2 regions of the Chryseobacterium sp. L12 genome follow, and region 1 is predicted to be linked to the other one. Evidence: riboswitches for the same ligand, from Rfam matches in the RefSeq annotation. Region 1 holds a riboswitch; the other holds the start of a gene.

Region 1 (10,644 bases):
TTTGTTTGGTTGTCCATGGTCCGAAATTTTCCAGTTCTAATTTCTTATCAACTGAAATTGTTAAATCCTGATGATAAGCTACATACCAATTCGATTTTTCAGGCTTATCAAAATAAATACTCTTTACGGTAAAATAATTTTCACCAAAAATTTCTTTGATAATCGTTTTTAAATTTTCATTAAAAATCAAATCTTTTACCTCTGGAATTTCTTTTAAAAACTGCCTGATCGCAAAAAGATCTTCCGATTTCCTGAAGGTGTCTTTTGAAGAATCTATATTTTGAATTGCTTCACTTATTTTCTCGACTTCTTCTTCAGAAAAGATATTATTGATTACAGCAAAACCGTTGTCAGTAAGTTCATTTTTATAAGTCTGCAGATTTATCATATTGAACATTAGTATTTAGATTTGATTATAAATCAATACGTTTTTTCTAAATTTATCTACTAAAGTAATCATAATTTTTAAATCATGCTTAATTTTAATTACTTTTGAGAAATGTCAAAAGAACTTAAGATCCTATGTTTTTTTTTCAGGAAACTCCTGATTCCGGGAGTTTTATTTTCTTTTTTGCTATCATTGATGGTTGGATTCAATATCAAAATTTTCAGCTTAAGTTTTATGTTGCTTTTCCCACTTCTTCATTATTTTATTTATGAATTGCGGTTTAGAAATGAATATGTTTTTTATGCCAATTTCGGATTTTCCAGAATTTTTCTATGGACAATTACCGTCATTATTTCTGTTGTTTTACAATTCGTAACATTTTTATTATGAGTACGCTTCACATCGACAGCATCACAAAGTCTTACGGTAAAAAAGATATTCTGAGAGATATTTATTTGAGCTGCGAAACAGGAAAAACTATTGGGATCTTAGGAAGAAACGGCTGCGGAAAATCTACTTTGCTACAAATTATCTTCGGAACAGTAAAAGGAAAAAGTCAATACATAAGGTGGAATCATCAAATTCTGCAAAAGCAATCTGACAGAAAAAATATCATTGCTTATTTACCTCAAAGCACCTTTCTTCCGAAAAATATAAACATCAAAAAACTCATCATCCTTTTCTGCAGTCATCAAAATACCGAACAGCTATTTCAAAATGACTTAATGAAACCGTTTCTTGACGAAACTCCAAAATATCTTTCTGGCGGAGAAGCCAGAATTATAGAAATCCTGCTCTTACTGTATTCAAATGCTGAGTTTATCTTGCTTGATGAGCCATTTCAAAATTTATCTCCCAAAATAGTTTCGGAAATAAAAACAATTATCAGACAGCAAACTCAGAATAAAGGATTTATAATTTCTGATCATCAATACCAAGACGTTATTGATATTGCAGATGAGCTGCATCTTCTTTCTGAAGGCTGTTTACGACCAGTAAAAGATTTATCTGATCTCAAACAATTTAATTATCTTCCAAAAAATATTTAATTTATATCTTTGGACTATAATATTCTCAATAAAAATGAAATTCATCAATAAACTAATATACTTATCTATATTCAGCATTTTTTCAATTTGTTTGATTCAGGCACAGAATAAAATTCCTTTTGGTGTTGTAAAAGCCACAGAAGGATATGCAATGGTGCGTGTACACAAAGAAGATTACCGAAAAATAGTAGACAAAATAAGAATGAAGAAGGGCGATGTTTTCGTATATGTGAAACCCGCTCCCGGAGAAACCGACTGGATCTGGATAAAATATCCTGAAAAAGACGAAATCCCAAAACCATTTGTAAGATATGACAGTCTTACAAAAGAAGGCATGGTAAATAAAGAAAGAATTGCATTTATTGACCAGCTCCCAAAATTTACACCTTCAAAATCAAAAAACGGGAGGTCACTTATATTTACGGATGATACCAACCAGAAAATCCCCACTAATGAACGTACAAAAGTGATCATTGATGTATATCCTTCCAGCGCAAAATTCAAAAAGCAGGAAAAAGATACAGAAGGAAATATCATCAAGATTGATAAGCAGAAACCATGGGGAATCGGCAAAGAACTGCCGGAAGGACTTACTGAGGTAAAATCTATCAGAGTACAGCAGCCGGGAAGAGGATCTGTTTTTGTAAGAGAAGCGATCAAGAATATGTTTGAGCCTACAATGGATTTTGATAAAGCCGGGGTTTCTTCTATTGATAAAGATCATATTTTCTTGTACATGATCAACGGTTCGGGAGCAAACAGATATACTACATTCTGGACGATCAAGGAAGGAAAAGTAATTAGCCAGATTGTATATCATAATCCTGAATAAAAATCTGAATTTTAATTCTTATTTTTGTCCTCAGAAAGCGCATAAGCTTTCGGAAAAATGGTTTTGCTTAACCGCAGATGAAAAGGGAATCGTGTGAAAATCACGAGCTGTCGCGCAACTGTAAGTAACGCTAATCTTTATCACAAAACCACTGTGCAAAGTCATGGGAAGGAGATAAAAGATAGTTATCAGCCAGGAGACCTGCCAATTTTCTTTAGAATAAAACTTTCGCGATTTGAAGTTTTTGATTAGCAGATTTTCGGAGATTTTTATCTCTGCTTATTTTCTATTGTCTTAAACTTTCATTTTGCCTTAAATTTATAATGAAATGACAACAGAAGAAAGAATTGAAGCTTCCGAAACCAGAATTTTTAAAGCCGTTTTCCCGAATACAACCAACCATTATGACACCCTTTTCGGTGGTACTGCCATGCAGCTGATGGATGAAGTAGCTTTTATTGCAGCCACCAGATTTGCCAGAAAACGTGTTGTAACTGTAAGCAGCGACAAAATTGACTTTAAAAAGCCAATTCCCGCAGGAACAATTATTGAACTTATCGGAAAAGTTTCTCATGTCGGAAGAACCAGCATGAAAGTAAACGTAGAAATCTACACCGAACAGATGTACTCCTATGAAAGAGAAAAAGCGATTACAGGAGATTTTACTTTTGTGGCAATTGATGAGTTTAAAAAACCTATTCAGATATTGTGAAAAATCGGCGGGCTTTGCCCGCCGATTTTTTTTATATACTATCTTAATACTTTTTCGGTTTCCAGATTCAGATTCAGCAGTTGATGAAAAGCCTCTCCCATTTCATCGGATGCTCTGCATATAGCATTTTCAAGCATATTTCGGATCTGAAGCTCTGTAACTTTAGCTTCTGTCCAGCTTTTTCCTGAGGTATGGGAATTTAATATAAAAGGCATAATTCTGTCAATAGCACATGCAAAGATAGCATCCGGAGTCTGCTCTTCTTCAAATTCCAGCCAGAGATTAAAAAATTCTGACCGAAGCGGCTCATCCAAAATTCCGAAAATTTTCTGAGCAGAAATTTTTTCCCTTTCAAATTTGCCAACCATGGCTGCTTCGTCAAACAGAAAAGTATCGCCGGCTTCAATTTCAACCAAGTCATGGATGGAAAGCATTCTGATTACTCTCAGCAAATCAATATCTGCTCTGTTTTTTGCATAAGGAAAAAGGATCTGAGCCAGAATAATGATCTGCCACGAATGTTCCGCTGTATTTTCTCTGCGGGAATCATCTGCATTATAATTTCTTCGCTGAACATTTTTCAATGCATCTACAGCGATAATAAAATCTATTTCTTTTTGAATTTTCATGCTGCAAAATTACATTATTTAGACGAAAATTTAACTTTAATTAAAATCTACAAATTACAACAATAATTTTATTATACTGAAAATCAATATTTTATGATAAATAATAAAAATATTTTACTACTTTGTATTGCATAATACCATTTTAATTACATATCTTTGTAATATAAAATCAGAATAAGTTCATCTAGCTAGGAACTTTAATCTGAAATGATGATAACTAATTAATAAAACCAATTAACAATGAATACCGAAAATACCAAAGCGCAAATGCGAAAAGGGATTCTGGAATTCTGTATTTTAAGCCTTATCAATTATCGCGAAATGTATGTTTCTGATCTGATTGATGAGCTCAAAAAAGGAAAACTGGATGTAGTGGAAGGAACACTCTACCCTCTTTTAACAAGATTGAAAAATGGAGAATTTCTTTCTTACAGATGGGAAGAATCAACGGGTGGACCACCAAGAAAATATTATCAGATTACTGAAAAAGGCAAAACTTTTCTTACCGAACTTCAGAATACATGGAAAGAACTGACAGATTCTGTAAACCAAATCACTCAAAAAAATTAAAAACAAAAAGCTATGAACAAGACACTCTCAATAGGACTCGCAGGTTTTTCTTTTACCATAGAAGAACACGCATATATAAAGCTCAGTGATTACTTGAACGCTCTGAGAAGCTCTCTGGATGTTTCGGAAGCAGATGAGGTAATGCATGACATAGAAATAAGAATGGTTGAAATCTTCAAAGATTCTTTAGGAAGACGCGAGGTGATTAATGACGCTGATGTAGAAAAAGTAATTGCACAGATCGGCTCACCTGAAAAAATTGAAGAGCAGGAAGAAGCATATTACTCAGAAAAGAATTCTAAAGCAAAAACCTCAGGAACTTATTATACCGATAAAAAGCAACTGTTCAGAGATCCTGAAAAACAAAAAATAGCAGGTGTATGTGCTGGTTTGGCTGCTTATTTTGGTCTGGAAATCAGCTGGATGAGATTAATCTGGGTAGGAGCATTTATCCTGTTATGGATCGCACCAGGATCATCTTTCTTAGTGATCATTCTTTATATCATTCTTTGGGCAGTATTACCAAAAGCGGAAACTGCATCAGATTTCTTGAAAATGAAAGGCAAACCGCTCAATTTTGATAATTTGAAGGAAGAATCCAGCAAAATTGTACAATTTGCCAATGAAACCACAACAAGAGCAGGAGAAATATATATTGAAAACAAACCTTACGTTAACAAAGCAGGAAGTGGAATCTGGAATGTTCTGAAATATGTTATCGGAATTTTCTTCGCCATGATGGCAATAAGCAGTATTATCGGAGTATTTGTGGTTTTCGGACTTTTTGGAATTGATTCTAATTTTCCTGGTGCCAATGAAATGAAATTTTATTTTGACGACAATGGTTTGTATAATGTTCTGGCTGCATTAATCATCATCGGATCTTTGATTCCAGCTATACTTTTTAGCCTGTTGAGCATCAAAATTTTCTCTCCAAAAACAAAATTGAGAAACATCGGATGGGTTTTAGGTGCTTTATTTCTTACTTTGATCGGCTTAGGAACTTACTTCGGAGTAAGCATGGCAAAAAGAGAAATGCTTTTTACAGGTCATAAGGAAGATACCGAAGAGATCGCCATCAATACTCAGTCTGATACCATTTATGTAGATGTAAAGCAAATTACCATTCCTCAGAATTTTGTAGGCTATGATGATGATCTGTACTCTGATAAAAGCTATGTTTATAAAAAAGACTGGATCCATGTAGACATTACCAGAAAACCGGATATTAAAACCCCTTATCTTATCATAAAAAAAGATGCAAAAGGATACAATGTTCCGCTGAATGTGCATGTTCCCGTAGAAATTATGAACAATAAAGTAATTCTTCCAAATTATGTAAAATATCCTTACGACCACCGTTTCAGAGATTATCATATTGACTACGAACTGGTTATCCCGGAAACTTCAATAGTAATTTCACTGAAAGATAACGACATCAACCTAAATGGTGATGCAGACGGAAATGGCATCAATGACAATGATGAGAATGAATATGAAGGAGAAAGCGAAAATGTGATCAAGATAAATGGTTCTACTATAGAGTATAATTCTGATGATAAAGACAGTGTAATCATCAATGGCAAAAAATACCCTAAAGGCGAAGCAAAGCAGGTGATGGATACGATGAAGAAAAAAATCGGTGAACTAGAAAATGTTGACATCAAAATAAAAGACGGCAAAAAAGAACTATCTATTAAAACTAAATAATTAAACTTTAGAGAGTGCGGAAGGTGTGAATGGAAGGCAATCGTTTGAAATTCACACTCTTCTTCTCTCAAAAAATTAAAATAATTTTCAATCTAAAGTGTTTTATTACAGAAATAATTCTTATATTCGTACTTTAAAATATCACAAATTATAAACGCAAAAAAAATTAACCCATGGTACAAGTAGTTTTAGAAATCGCAGTAAAAATCGCAGATTTTATCAGCAGTTTATTTTAAGAGCAACAATATTTCAATATATTTGTAGAGTATAACCATTTTTTGGTTATACTTTTTTGTTTTAAACCGAAAAAAAATGAGAAAACTGATTGGCAAACTGATGCTGAAAATTCTTGGCTGGAAAGTTGTACTTCAAGGAAACGTTGATAATCTTGACCGCTGCATCCTTGTCGTAGCTCCCCACACCCACAATATGGAATACCTGTTAGGAAATCTTGCTTATTGGTCTTTAGGAAAAAAATTAAAAATAATCATCAAAGATGCTCATACCAAATCGTGGTATGGATCTATTGTAAAGGGTTTGGGAGGAATAGGAATTGACAGAAGCCAGAAAAATGATCTTGTTAATTTTGTTGCCGGACAATTTGCCAAAGAAGATTTCAGTCTTGTAATTACACCGGAAGGAACAAGAAGCTGGGTTCCGAAGTGGAGAAAAGGTTTTTACCATATGGCATTGGCGGCAAAAGTACCAATAGTTTTGGCAGCCGGAGATTTTAAAAGAAATATCATCTATTTGGGCTATCAGATTTCTTATGAAAGATTAGAATCTGCAAGTTTTGCTGAAATTATGAAAGAAATTGAGGATTATTACATTAAAAATGATATTGTCCCAAAAGTTCCTGCCAACTGGAATCCTAATATTATGGGAAATGAAACAGAAGTTAGAAGTTAGAAGTTAGAAGCAAAATTACTTTTTACTCTTTTACTTTTTATCATTTTCTATTCATCATCCATTAATTATCATTCATAAAAATGTATATACAAAATAAATCTAAAGAAGAGATTCTGGAATTTTTAAATAACTGGGGCGGCGAAATTACTTTAGCCAAAACCCTGGAAATAAAATTTACAGATATTGATCTTGAAAAAGAAATGCTTACCGCAACCATGCCTGTACAGCCTAAAGTACACCAGCCGTTCGGAATTTTGCATGGTGGTGCAAGCTGTGTTTTGGCAGAAACATTGGGATCAAGCCTGTCTAATCTATTTATTGACGGCAGCAAATATTACGGTGTGGGAACTAATATTAACTCCAATCATCTCAGAAGTAAAAAAGACGGTACAGTGACGGCAGTTGCCAGATTCATCCGAAAAGGAAAAACCATGCATGTTTCAGAAATTGAAATAAGGGACGAGAAAAATCAGCTTATCAATCATACCACGATGACCAACAATATCATCAACCGATAACTTCACATTAAAAAATATTAAGGACTCAATAAAAATTTGAGTCTTTTTTTTATGTTTTGCTGCAACCTTTTGATTTTTTTTCATCATATATACAGAAACCCTTAAATTTATAGATCATGAAAAAACTTCTACTCTTTTTGTTAATCTCAGTTTTATTTATCAATTATTCCTGTAATGATAAGGATGAAAATATTGAAAGTAAAACACAAATTAATTTCCAGTTAATCGGAAAAGGAGAACTCATTGGAAACAGCCTGACACAGCAAAATCTTGTCATCACCAATTCTGCACAATGGACTACCCTTCTCAGTACTCTGGATGCGAACAATAATGTATCAGGAGGATTTACCGAAACGAATATTGATTTTAACCAGTACATGGTAATTGCGGTTTTTGATCAGACTTACTTAAATGGTGGGCATTCAATTGATATTATTGCAGTAGATGAAACAGCATCAAATCTGGAAATAAATGTAGAGAAATTATTGCAGGGCAATGTAACGTCAATCGTCACCCAGCCTTATCATATTGTAAAAATACCTAAAATTGCAAAACCTGTAACATTTTATTAAAACTCACTGCAACCTTTTTATAATTCTTTATCTTAATAGAAAATAATAACCATGAGAAATTTAATTTTACCTTTTATTTTGTTGTTAACTTTTGTATTTTATTGCAGGGAGAATGAAACTGAAGATCTGGAAAAAAATGTTAATTCTGTAGACCTTTATGTTGCTGGTGCAGAAAACAATCAAGCTTGTTATTGGAAAAATGGGCAAAAGGTTATTTTACAAAACGGAACTGGACTGTATGCTCACCAGATTATTGTTGAAAATAACAACATCTATGTTTTGGGCTCAAAAACTAGTGAGTACATGCTGGATTTACCCTCAAAACATCATTATTTATGGAAAAACGGAAACAGATACAATTTGGATGAATATTTAGAAGATGTTCCAAATCCAGGACCAAATAGTCATTTCGGAATAAATTCTAAAATGATTGTTGAAAATGGTAATATTTATTTGTCTGGTTATATCACAATTTATAATGCTTCTTCAGCATCTCCAATTACAAGCTATTATTCTTGGAAAAACGGAATTAAAACTTTAATTTCAAATGATACTGATGTTGCTTTTCATTCATCTTATGATTTAATAAATAATGAAATTTATTATAGTATAAGAAAAAATTATCAATATAATCCTCCTACCTGGGAAACGGGTTTTTTTAAAAATAACATATATTTTTCTTTAGCTACCAACTCTGATGTTAAAAGCTTACATGTTGATAATTCAGGAACATACGCTCTAATTAAAAATGTAATGAATGGTGAGAAATATTTAAAAAATATAAATACAAACGCTATTTTGCAATTACCTTCAAATCCTCCTGGAGAAATCTTGGATATACTTTGGATAGATAACGATAAATATTATATTGGAAATAATTTTTACTACAAAAACAATACTTTAATCCAACTAAATGACCCAAATGGATATAATATTATTCGCGGATTTAAAGTAAAAAACCAACAAGTATATACAATTAGATATAAAGATGGGATAAATATTGGAGATTATGCTAAAGTATTTATTAATGATATTGAATTTCAAAATATGGCTCAGACATTAACATCAACAGCAGATCCGAATGTAGGAGGTCTTTTATCAATATTTATAGATTAATTGTAAATGCAAAAACTCAACTGGCAAAAAATTTACCTCAACTATTCCCCAAAACTCTTGGGGATTTGCCGGCGTTATGTAGCAGATCTTCAGGCTGCTGAAGATATTGTTCAGGACAGTTTTATGACAGCCATTGAGAAAAACCAACAGTTGAAAGATGAAAAGGCTGTTTTTGGATGGCTCAGAAAAATTGTTATCAACAACGCCTTGCAATACATCCGAAAAACAAGTGCAGAAAATTTTGCAACCACAGAAATATCAGAAATTGCCGAAATAACCGATACCCATCCCGCAATGGACGAAAAAAAGCACATCCTAATATATGATTTCACGAGAGAAGAGCTGTTGAAGTCTATCGACAGCCTTCCCTCTCATCACAAATCTGTTTTCAATCTCTATTTTATTGAAAACTACACCCATTCAGAAATTTCAAACCTGCTTCAAATCCCTGTAAACACTTCAAAGTCGCATTTATTAAGGGCGAAAAAATCAGTTCAGGATTATTTGATGAAAAATTTTGGAAACAGGCAAAATGCCAAAAACAAAACTGCTCAGATTCTTGTTTTTCTTGGCTTCGGCGGACTTTTATGGGCACAGACTTTTCAAAATAAATTTTCAGATTTTGAAATTCAGCCGCAAAAACTACCCGAATTTTCGGGAAGTACTGACTTGCAGAATTATTCTGGTTTCAATCAATATTTCAAAAAAAATCTTGTAACTGCTGCAACTTTTTTAATCCTGATGACAGGACCTGCATTTTTCTTCAGACCAATACCTTCACTTTCTGCAACAAAAAATAATATAAGCTTATCTGAAAATCATTTAGAGCAAAACATAAAAATTGAAGCAAATCATACATCACAGCAGGAAAAAATAAAAATTTCAACTATTAATACTGATTTAAAAGAAAATTCAGAAGTGACTTTACCAAAATCAGAAGTCGCACAAATAATTTTAACACAAAGTAATTCTGAAAAAAAACCGCTTACAAAAACAATCTCTCGACCGACTGAAGAAAATACTGCTCCTGTCGTTATAGTTAAGAAAATCATCCAGAGAGATACCATATTTATAGAACACTAAACTATTCTGCTTTTGAAAAAACTAATATTCTTTTTATTTATACTGTTTTACACTTGCTTTCAGGCTCAGAGAAAAAAAACCGACACTATTTATATTTATGAAAAAGTAATCGTATATGATACCATTTATCTTGAAAAAGCCATCCAATTAAAACCTGCAAATCTTATGTTTTCTTCTTTCGAAATTAAGGAACAAGAAATTAAAGAAATCAGTCGAAGCATTGATGAAGAACAAATAAAAAAAATTAAAACGAAAAGCTTTCAATACGGAATTCAGGCAGGAATTGGTTTCAAAAAAGCAAGCTGGGCTGAAATGCTGTCAGAAAAGAATCAACAGTTCGGACAAAATTTTGGAATATGGATTTCTAAAAGCATCATCAATCCTAATTTTTCTCTGATGTTTTCCGTTAATATTCATCAATGGAATTCTACTTTTGATCTGGACGCCAATAAACAAGAAACATACCTTGACGGATTTTATTTTTCTGAAGACGATCAGCCTCTGCTCTTCCAAAGATTTAATAATAAACATTTCGAGTATATCTTGCAGCTAAAAG
Region 2 (10,644 bases), on a different contig from region 1:
ATGTTATATTCTTTGTAATGGTACCTGCAGGGGAAATTTCATAAAGGTAAGAATTGGCAGTTCCTTCTGCAATTACATACACATTGTTGTTATAAGCAATTGTTTTGTTGATGTTTCCGTTGGGAACAGGGATAGGTGTGCCGTCAATTTCGTTGGTTGTGGTATTAATTTTAGTAAGTGTATTTCCAAAGCCGTAAGTGGCATTTTGCACGAAAATATTTCCACCTGCTGATACAACTCTTTCCGCAGTATCAGAAAACGTGATTTTTTTCACAAAAGACAGATCTGAAGTTTTATAAACACTTACATATTTAGCACCTAAATACTGATCATTAGAAACATACAGCATATTATTAGCAGCTGCCATGTAACGAGGCTGATTGATCTCGCTGGTAATAGTCCCGATTTTTTTGAATGTATAACGGTTGACAACCTGAATTTTATTGGAATTGTTCAATAATAAAAATGCTTTATCTCCGCTGACTACCATGGTTTGAAGAACGTCTCCCAGATTTTCGTTATTGTTGTTCGCTTTGTAAATGTCATTTTGAAGGAGATTCAGATCTTTTGTAACGAAACTAACTTCGGCATTCGGCTGTCCGTAATTTCCTTCATTAGTAATGAAATATCCGTTTTGGTAACTAATTTCGGTTATGGTTTCTTCGTATTCTGAGGTACAGGAAAGTGAAAAAAACAGTACGAACCCGCAAATAATCTGTAGTAATTTGTTAAATTTCATAAGTATATATTTTAAATATTTTAAAAATTAATTGTTGCATAAGCGCTGTAGTTTCTTTTAGGCATAAAATAATACGCTACCGTTTCGTAGATGGTATTGATAATATTATTCACTCTTAATCCTATAGTGTATTTTTTTGCTAATGTTGCCGAAGCTCCTGCATTCATTACAAAATATGGGTAGATTGCATATTTTTTACTTTCATCGGAAGTGGTGTAAGTCAGTCCGTTAAACAATCCCTGTGCGTATATTTTCACAAAATCATATTCATAATCAATATTGGCAGAAAACTTATGCAGCGGAACATACATGAGCTGTTTGTGTGTTTCCAAATCAGTAGATTTTGCGTAGATATATCCTGCGGTTAATCTTAATTGATGATGATTCAGTTTTTTTTGATACATCAATTGGGATTCTAAACCATAAGATTCTACTTTTTGAGTGTTAAATGCAGACCAATAACCAAAAGGTGTCGGAAGCCAGCGGATCATCTGGTCGATTTTCATGTAATACGGACTTACTTTCAGCGTAAAATCAAAGACTTTAAGCTCATGAGTCATATCAGTTTGAATGGAAGTTTCAGGTTTCAGGTTGAGGTTTCCGCCTTGTTCCCAGTATAAATCATTAAATGAGGGAAATCTGAAGTTTTTTGAAAAATTCATTGTAAGCCGATACCATTTGTTTGCATTCCATTTCCCTGAAAAAGAATATAAAAACGGCGAATTGATATCCTCTACAAAATCCTGCTTTGCACCAGCTTCAAAAGAAAATTTTGGTGAAATAAAATATCTTAATAATACCGCAGCAGAACCAACATTTCTGCTTACGTTTGCAATTCCTGATTTATATCCTTCTCCTTTGTTATGCTGAAATTCTCCAATAAAGTTAAGATTCAGTTTTGGGATGATATAGAAATTAAAATCATTTTTTACAATATAATTTTTCCCTGTTCCGCCGCTGGTTTCAGGGGCTTTTTCAATCCCGAAATATTGAAAATTTTCCTCAGTGTATGCTGCTTTCAGACTGTTGGATATTTTTTTGTGATTGAAATCCCAGGCAAGCAGACTTCTTACAGTCTGAGATTCATATTTTGTACGGTTTCCGTTATCTTCAAAAACCGGATAGTTCTGTACAGCGTTATACCATTGGCTTTGCCAAGAGACTGCATTTTTTTTGGAAATCCTGTATGAAGCTCCGATATTGAAGGTGGTATTGTAAAATTTCCCGTTTCGGTTGATATAATTTTCTTCCTCTACCTGATAATTGTTTTCGCTAATCAGATAATTTCCGGAAACTTTAAAACTAAATCGGTCATTGCTGAAAGATACTTTTGCCAGGTTATTATAGGTATCAAACGAGCCAAGTTCAGAATGAATCACTCCGTTAAATCCTTTGTTAAAACTCAGCTCATTATTAAGGTGAATACTTCCGCCAATAGCACCGCTTCCATAGATCACACTTCCGCCACCGGATTTTATTTCCAATTGGTCATATCCGAAAAGTGCAATATTGTTTACATCACCTTGTCCGAGAAACTGAGAATTGATATTGATTCCGTTCCATACAAATGCAGTCTGTTGTGCGGTAGTTCCTCTGAATGAAGGTGAGGAAACAGCTCCACGACCATTTTCTTTAATGTAAACTGGAGACTGAAATCGTAAAACTTCAGATAAATTAGAAGAGTTTTTTTGAATATCTGATGCAGTTAATGTAGTAACCTCATGAAAAAGTTTAGCCTTTTTCATCTGATTATCAAAAATGTAAACCGTATCAATTGGGGTTTCCTGACCGAAATACAGGTCCAGACAGAAAAACGCAGAAACGAAGACGAATGATTTCTTTAAACTCATAATACATTTGCCTTTCCTCCGAAAGCAATTCTTTTTATATTTAAATTCTGGCAGGTCTCCTGACTTTCGTTTTTCTGCACCTTCCCGTTGTACACAGTGGTTTTTTGCAGAAAATTTTTTATACGATTTACAGTTGCGGGGACAGTCTGGGATTTTCGCCCAATTCCCTCTTAGTTCCAATCTCTTGGAAACCAAAATTTTTGCAAAGATAAGTTTTTAAATGAATTTGGCAAATGAGGTAGTACACATATTAAAGAGTTTTTTGTTACAAAACATCTGTCAATAGAATATTTAGTACATTTATCATTTAATACTCTTTACCGCAGTTTAAAAAGTGTATAAATGACTTTGTCAGATTAAATAAATGATATAAAGCTTATTAATAAAAATTAAATTTCGTTTTATCAAATTAAATGATGAATAACTAAATCAATATCTATGGAAAATTATCTCGAAATCAATAAAAACTCATGGAATGCAAAGGTAGAAACGCACCTTCAATCTGATTTTTATTTTGTTGATGAATTTATAAAAGGACGTACTTCTTTAAATTCAATAGAACTGGAACTTTTAGATGATCTTAAAGGCAAATCTGTTTTGCATCTTCAATGTCATTTTGGACAGGATTCCATTTCACTTTCAAGAATGGGAGCAAAAGTCACGGCGGTAGATTTGTCTGATAAGGCCATTGAGGCAGGAATAAGTCTAGCTGAAAAATGCCATGAAAAAGTTGAATTTATTTGTTCTGATGTTTATGAATTACCCAATATTCTGCATGAAAAATTTGATGTTGTTTATACCAGCTACGGAACTATTGGTTGGCTGCCCGATCTTGAAAAATGGGCAAATGTGGTTTCGCATTTTTTGAAACCAGACGGACATTTTATCATGGCGGAGTTTCATCCTGTGGTTTGGATGTATGATGATGATTTTACAGAAGTATCTTATAATTATTTTAATGAAAAACCAATCTCAGAGACGTATGAGGGAACTTACGCAGATTTTTCTGCCGATATTGTTCAGGATTATGTAATGTGGAATCATTCTTTATCTGAAGTTTTACAGAATTTAATCAGCAAAAATTTAGAAATCAAAACTTTTAAGGAGTTCGACTGGTCTCCTTATCCTTGTTTCAAACATATTGAAGAATTTGAAAAAGGAAAATGGCGCACTAAAAGATTTGGAAATAAAATTCCTATGGTTTATTCTATTAAAGCACAAAAAAAGTCATCGTGATGATGACTTTCTTTGTATATGAATGTTTTGAATAATATATATGTCGCTTTTTAAATGTTGGAAGCTGTATCTTCTACTTTTGTTTTAGCTTCGTCCATTTTATTTTGTGCCTGAGAAACAACTTCATTGGCTTTATCTTTTAAATCATTTCCCCACTTGTTGATATTATCTTTCGCATTATTGATTTTGTCTTTTACAGCTTGTTGTTCTTCAGGAGTAGATTTTTTATACTTCCAGTAAGCTAATGCACCTAGTCCTAATAAAGCTAAAAGTCCGCTTGTTTTATTTCCCATGATTTCTGATTTTTAAAATGTTATAATATTAAATTTGTTAATATTAAGTATGTAAAATACGTGCCAAAAAACCAGAAGACAGTAATAAAAATATGTTAATTTTTATTCAAAAATCTCAAAATCAGTTCCGTCGAAACTTGCGAAAACCATTGTGGGATGAGAATCCTGATGAAAAATATTTCCGTTTTTATCAATTGCGATAGCACCTGCAAAACCGTCGATGAGCTTTAATTCGGAGAATGTTTTACCGAAAGCATCTTTTAAGCTTAAACCGTCTGTTACACGAGTTACTATTTTAGCTGCCGTTGCATTGCTTACAATATCTTCACCCACACCGGTACAGCTTACTGCACAAAATTCATTGGCATAATTTCCTGCTACAGTAGCAGAATCTGAAATTCTTCCGGGAATTTCAAAGCCTTTTCCGCCTGTTGAGGTTGCCACAGCAAGTCTGCCATCTTTATCCAAAGCTACACATCCAACAGTTCCTTTTCCGCCATTTTGCAGTTTTGCCTCATACTCGCTTCTGCGTTGTGGTATTTCTGTAGAAAAATTTTCAAAACCATGTTCGGAAGCATATTTTTTAGCTCCGATTCCTCCCAGAACTCTATCTTCTTCTTTCATTAATTCCTGAGCAACAAAAACAGGATTTTTTACATCTTCAATATTGATAACACCGCTCATTTTCTGGGTGCTTCCGTCCATTAAGGCAGCACTCATTCTTATGATGCCGTCACTTTGAATCTGTGAGCCTATTCCTGCATTATACAGTTCGTCATCTTCTAAAAGCGAAACTGCAAAAGCAACCGTTTCTACAGCCGAATGATTTTTTAGATAGTCAAAAGATTTTTCAGCAATATCTTTCAAAGAGTTTTGCTTGGCGATTTTGGTATCCTTGCTTTGGTCGCTTTCGGAAAAAAATCCGCCGTGTATGATGATTTTCATAATGTAGTCTGATAAGATGATAATTGATAAGCTGTTATTAATCAATAATTGCTTTTAAGTTTGTGGAATCGGGTTAAACTGAGAATTTTCAATCGTTAATGTTTTTGTCTTCAGGTCATAGTGATCATTCATAGACATTACATGAACGGTAAGATTATCAATTGAAATAGGCTCTCCAAGATTAATATTGGTAAGATTGGTATCTTTTATGAATCTTCCGTCAACAATGATCACAAGTCCGGATCCCACTGCAGTCATGACATCGTTATGAATAAAAAGACCCGTATCTTCCCCAAGACCAATTCCCAAAGTTCTCGGATTGCTTACGACAGCCTGAAAAAGCCGTCCTATTCTTCCTCTCTGAACGAAATGCGTATCAACGATGACATTATCAATAAGACCTAATCCCTGCGTTGTTTTTATTTCTCCTTTCAGCAAAGCTTCAGAACTGCTTCCTTGGTATATCATGTTTTCGGAAGCTGCTGCTGCACCTGCGGAAGTTCCGGAGTAGATAAAATCCTGCTCCTGATATTTCAGCAAAATAGCATCGTGAAATCTTGTCCCGCCAAGGATAGAAGTCAGTCTGAGCTGATCACCGCCCGTAAACATTACCACATCTGCTGCGTTGGCTCTTGCTACAATAGCGTCAGAATTGGCTTCTTCACGGTTATGAATATCCAGAATATTTACATTCTTAGCTCCCAAAAATTCAAAAGCTTTCTTGTATTCTGCTCCTACGATTTGGGGAATCTGTGAAGCGGTAGTTATCACTTCAATAATAGAATTTTCTTTGTTTTTAGATTCAGTAATGATTTTTCTTAGAATTCCTCTTTCGAAAAAGTTAAGATTTTTTTCAACATTCTGATCGTAATCTGTTTCGGTAAAGCTGCCTTTATTCACCGCTCCGCCGATAATAATTAATTTTCCAACAGGTTTCATGCTTACAAAAGTAGAAAATTATTCATTGTTGATGAAATTTAATAAAGTTTTTTAAAGTAATTAGTTTGATTTTAAAGATCTTAACTATTAAATATTTTTTTTCATAAATCTTCAACGGTGGTACGTATTTTTTTCATGTTTTGCATTATCTTTGATTTGAAATGATGTATTTATTAATTAGAAAAAATTATTTGAGCTAAACTATGAAAATTGAAAAAATACAGGCGCTTCGCGGTCCGAATATCTGGAGTATAAGAAGAAAAAAGCTGATCCAGATGAGACTGGATCTTGAGGAGATGGAAAATTTTCCTACCAATAAAATTGATGGTTTCAGAGAAAGAATAGAAAAGCTTCTGCCCTCGCTTATCAGCCATCGCTGTTCAGAAGGCGTTAAAGGCGGTTTTTTTCACAGAATAGAAACCGGAACATGGATGGGACATGTTATTGAGCACATTGCTCTCGAAATTCAGACTCTTGCAGGAATGGATACCGGTTTTGGACGAACCCGGGAAACAAAAACTCCGGGTGTTTACAATGTTGTATTTGATTATATAGAAGAAAATGCCGGAATTTACGCAGCCGAACAGTCTGTTGCCATTGCCGAAGCTCTTATTGAAAATAGAGAATACGATATTAATGCCTGTATTCAAAAGCTTAAGGAAATCAGAGAACGTGTCAGATTGGGACCTTCTACAGGAAGTATCGTAGAAGAGGCAGTTTCCAGAAAAATTCCCTGGATAAGATTGGGAAGTAATTCATTGGTGCAATTAGGATACGGTGTTAATCAACAGCGTTTTCAGGCAACAATTACAGGGAAAACCAGTTCTATTGCCGTAGATATTGCGTGCAATAAAGAACTTACAAAAAGAATGCTTCATGATGCTGCTATACCTGTTCCGATGGGAGATTTGGTAATAGATGAGGACGGATTAAGAAATGTTATCAGAAAGATTGGTTTTCCTGTGGTGATCAAGCCTTTAGACGGCAATCACGGAAAAGGGTCTTCTATTAATGTAAATGATTTTGACTCTGCATTAATTGGTCTGGAGCATGCTCAGAAATATTCTAAAAAAGTAATTGTAGAAAAATATATTACAGGCTACGATTTCAGAGTTTTGGTCATCAACAACAAAATGGTGGCTGCCGCAAGAAGAGTTCCTGCTCATGTGGTAGGAGATGGTGAGTCTAATATTCAAATCCTTATTGATAAAGAAAATCAGGATCCTAGAAGGGGATATGGTCATGAAAATGTCCTAACAGAAATCAATGTTGATAAAGACACGCTGGAATTATTGGAAAAGCTTCAGTATACGCTGGAAACAGTTCCTCAAAAAGGAGAGGTCGTTTATCTGAAATCCACAGCGAATCTTTCTACAGGCGGAACTTCTATTGATGTAACCGACATGGTACATCCTGAAAATATCACAATGGCAGAAAGGATCTCGAAAATTATCGGGCTTGATGTATGTGGAATTGACATCATGGCGGAAAATCTGACGCAGCCATTGAAAGAAAGCGGCGGTGCTATTATTGAAGTTAATGCGGCACCTGGTTTCAGAATGCACCTTGCACCGAGCGAAGGACTGCCAAGAAATGTCGCTGCTCCTGTTGTTGATATGCTTTATCCGCCGGGAAGACCTTTTACTATTCCTATTATTGCAGTAACGGGAACTAACGGAAAAACAACCACAACCCGACTTATTGCCCATATCGTTAAAAGTAACGGCTACAGAGTAGGATTCACAACTTCTGACGGAATTTACATACAGAATACGATGCTGACAAAAGGAGATACAACTGGTCCTATTTCAGCTGAATTTATTTTAAAAGATCCAACGGTGGAATTTGCTGTCCTGGAAACTGCAAGAGGAGGGATTCTTCGTTCGGGCTTAGGTTTCGGACAATGTGATATCGGTGTATTAACCAATATTAAAGAAGATCATTTAGGAATGAATGATATTCACAATCTTAAAGATCTTACAAGGGTAAAAAGGGTAGTGCTTGACAGCGTGAAGAAAAACGGATGGAGTGTAATGAATGCTGATGATGAATATTCTATGCGGATCATCAATGACTTACCGAGTCAAGTGGCTATTTTTAGTCTGGACGAAAATAATGAGCATATCAAAAAATTTGCAAAAGAGGGAAGGACTACCTGTGTTTATGAAGAAGGTTTTGTGACCATCAAAAAAGGTGACTGGAAAATAAGAATCGGAAAGGCTAAAGATTTTCCTATTACAATGGAAGGTAAGGCTAAATTCATGATTTCTAATATTTTAGCAGCGAGTTTAGCATGTTATCTGTATGGTTTTGGAATTGAGGATATTTCCAACTCTCTGCGCACTTTTATTCCCAGTGCACAGCTTACACCCGGAAGACTGAATGTTTTTAAATTTAAAAACTTTAAAGTTTTAATTGATTTTGCCCATAATCCTGCAGGTTATGAAGCTATTGAAGATTATCTGAAAAATGTAGAGTCAACTAAAAAGATAGGAATCATTTCCGGAGTGGGTGACAGAAGAGATGAAGACATTAAACTTTGCGGAAAAATTGCCGGAAGAATGTTTGATTATATCATCATCCGTAACGAAAAACATCTGCGCGGAAGAACGGAAGATGAGATCAACGGTCTGATTATAGACGGTATTCAGCAATCAGGTCGAGATGTAAGCTATGAGATTATTCCAAAAGAAATTGAAGCACTAAAACATGCAATGAGTATGGCTGAAGAAGGAACTTTCATCACCGCGTTGAGTGATGTTATTTCGAATGCTATTGATCTGGTACAGGATTATCAGGCAAGAGAATTGCTTGAAGATGGCAAGATTTAATTAAAAATAAAAGAAGTTAAAATTTTCGGCGGCATCGAAGATGCCGCCGAAATTTATTTTCAACATATGATTATTCTTCAGCAAAAAAAGCATTAGAACTTCCGATCCAGATAGCGTCTTTTTTATTGAAATCTACATTTACCATTGCTGCTTTCGTCATTCTTCCGAGATTTTCCAAAAGAACAGGGCGGTCTTCATTTTCTCTCCAAATGTACAATAAACGGATTTCAGCTTTTGAAAATTCACCGTTGATGTCTTCAAAAATCGGTTCGTAGTTTACTTTTCTTTGTAAGATGTAATTTTCTTTATCCTCAATAGCATCAGTAATTTCTGTTGTCGGATTTAGATTGACTCCGCTTCCTGCAAATGAAAATAGAGGTTTCAATACAAAATTTTCAAGATTTTCAGTTTCCGGAAACTCATGCAGAAAGTAACTTTTCGGTACAAACTGATGATTGAGCATGGGTAAAAGAAATTTTGAAATTTTGAAAAACCAGTTAGGATGGGTGATCCACTTTACATCTGCCTCTTCACGAAAATCAAATTCTATTTTAAGATCCGGAATCTTGTCCAGTTCATCAAAAATTACACGGTTATAAATACGTTTGATCTCAGTTTTCTTTCCTTCATTTTCGTAGAAAAGTTTTTTGCCTTCTTTTTTTACTTTAGTAAGGCAAACCGTTTTGATTCCTAAAAGTTTTTCAGTTAAAACAAAATCAATCAACGTTTTTTGTTTTTCGGGAAAAATTTCAAGTAAAATAACATTTTCGGGATTTTCGTCTCCGATGATTAATTCTGTTAAATGTTGTTTCAGTTCTTCCGAAGTCATTCTGTTTTTAATTTCGGAAAGAAAAGGGTAGACTTCACAAAGAGTATCTTCAAAAATTTTCTGAAAAGCATACAAAGAAGGGAAAGCCTGAAGTTCTATCAATTGAGGCTCAATCTTACCGTTCTCGCTTCTGCAGATTCCAAAATCTATGGTGAAAAAATGGGGTTGTCTGGTGTCATTCGGTACTTTACAGTTCTCTGGAATTGCTTTTTCCAGAATACCTTCAGGTAGATTTTTGATTTGGTCGATAATGCTTTCGCTAGCATCCAGAAGTTTGGCTTCAAATTCTTTCGTTAGAAAAAGAGGGCTTTCTGACAGCCGAAATCCTGATTCGATCCCGCTTTTTTCTTTAATTAAATTTTTTACCTTTTCGTATTTTTCCTGAGAAAATTCCTGATTAAACTGTTTTCTGTATTTTGAAATCATATTCTTTTTCTTTTTTGTGATTTAAAAAATCGAGCAGTTATGCTCGATTTTCATTGTTTATTTTTAATTTGTTCAGACTAAAACTTCATTTTTTTTTAAAATATTCTTTTTTGCTGAACGTAAAAATCTCGGTAAAATCTGAGCCTGTGTTAAGACAATCTTATCTTCATCATTCATCCGGTCAACCGTCTCAAGATATTTTTCCATTCCGTAGTTTTCAATCATCGCTTCTTTATTTTTTTCATCCTTGAGATTTTCAATCATTCCAGAAGGGTTTGCTTCAGGATGGAATTGGGTTCCGAAAATCTCATCAGAAAAACGAACTGCCATTACCGCTCTTTCCAGATTGATATGCGGTCTGAATTTTTCAATCGCAACAATCTGCATTCCCAGTTCTTCAAAACGGTCTGCATCCGATTCTATAAACTGATATGCTCTGGAATCTACTGCATAGAAAGGATCCGGAAGGTTTTTAAATAAAAACTCGTTTTTACCTTCTTCGGTTTTATGAACGGGCATCACGCCAAAGGAATAAGATTTTCTTTTGCAGATATTG

The links. A riboswitch is a leader RNA that binds a small molecule or an ion and turns the genes downstream of it on or off. The one in region 1 is predicted to bind cobalamin.
Region 2: linked by a shared signal. The riboswitch ahead of AC0NBN_RS05340 (TonB-dependent receptor plug domain-containing protein) and the one ahead of AC0NBN_RS09705 (acyl-CoA thioesterase) in region 1 are both predicted to bind cobalamin.

What each region holds. Positions count from the first base shown of each region.
Region 1 covers NZ_JBVYOF010000016.1:6,657-17,300, reverse strand. Annotated here, with positions in the region: gene AC0NBN_RS09720 (phytanoyl-CoA dioxygenase family protein) at 1-388, opposite strand, end outside; gene AC0NBN_RS09715 (ATP-binding cassette domain-containing protein) at 775-1,437, shown strand; gene AC0NBN_RS09710 (hypothetical protein) at 1,529-2,269, shown strand; cobalamin riboswitch at 2,311-2,492, shown strand; gene AC0NBN_RS09705 (acyl-CoA thioesterase) at 2,598-2,981, shown strand; gene AC0NBN_RS09700 (HD domain-containing protein) at 3,020-3,610, opposite strand; gene AC0NBN_RS09695 (PadR family transcriptional regulator) at 3,851-4,180, shown strand; gene AC0NBN_RS09690 (PspC domain-containing protein) at 4,193-5,890, shown strand; gene AC0NBN_RS09685 (1-acyl-sn-glycerol-3-phosphate acyltransferase) at 6,203-6,799, shown strand; gene AC0NBN_RS09680 (PaaI family thioesterase) at 6,886-7,317, shown strand; gene AC0NBN_RS09675 (hypothetical protein) at 7,434-7,889, shown strand; gene AC0NBN_RS09670 (hypothetical protein) at 7,941-9,005, shown strand; gene AC0NBN_RS09665 (RNA polymerase sigma factor) at 9,012-10,088, shown strand; gene AC0NBN_RS09660 (outer membrane beta-barrel protein) at 10,101-10,644, shown strand, end outside.
Region 2 covers NZ_JBVYOF010000008.1:82,265-92,908, reverse strand. Annotated here, with positions in the region: gene AC0NBN_RS05345 (YncE family protein) at 1-739, opposite strand, end outside; gene AC0NBN_RS05340 (TonB-dependent receptor plug domain-containing protein) at 760-2,589, opposite strand; cobalamin riboswitch at 2,622-2,800, opposite strand; gene AC0NBN_RS05335 (class I SAM-dependent methyltransferase) at 3,028-3,825, shown strand; gene AC0NBN_RS05330 (YtxH domain-containing protein) at 3,876-4,118, opposite strand; gene AC0NBN_RS05325 (isoaspartyl peptidase/L-asparaginase) at 4,221-5,063, opposite strand; gene AC0NBN_RS05320 (cyanophycinase) at 5,118-6,002, opposite strand; gene cphA (cyanophycin synthetase) at 6,206-8,833, shown strand; gene AC0NBN_RS05310 (hypothetical protein) at 8,904-10,088, opposite strand; gene AC0NBN_RS05305 (type 1 glutamine amidotransferase) at 10,161-10,644, opposite strand, start outside.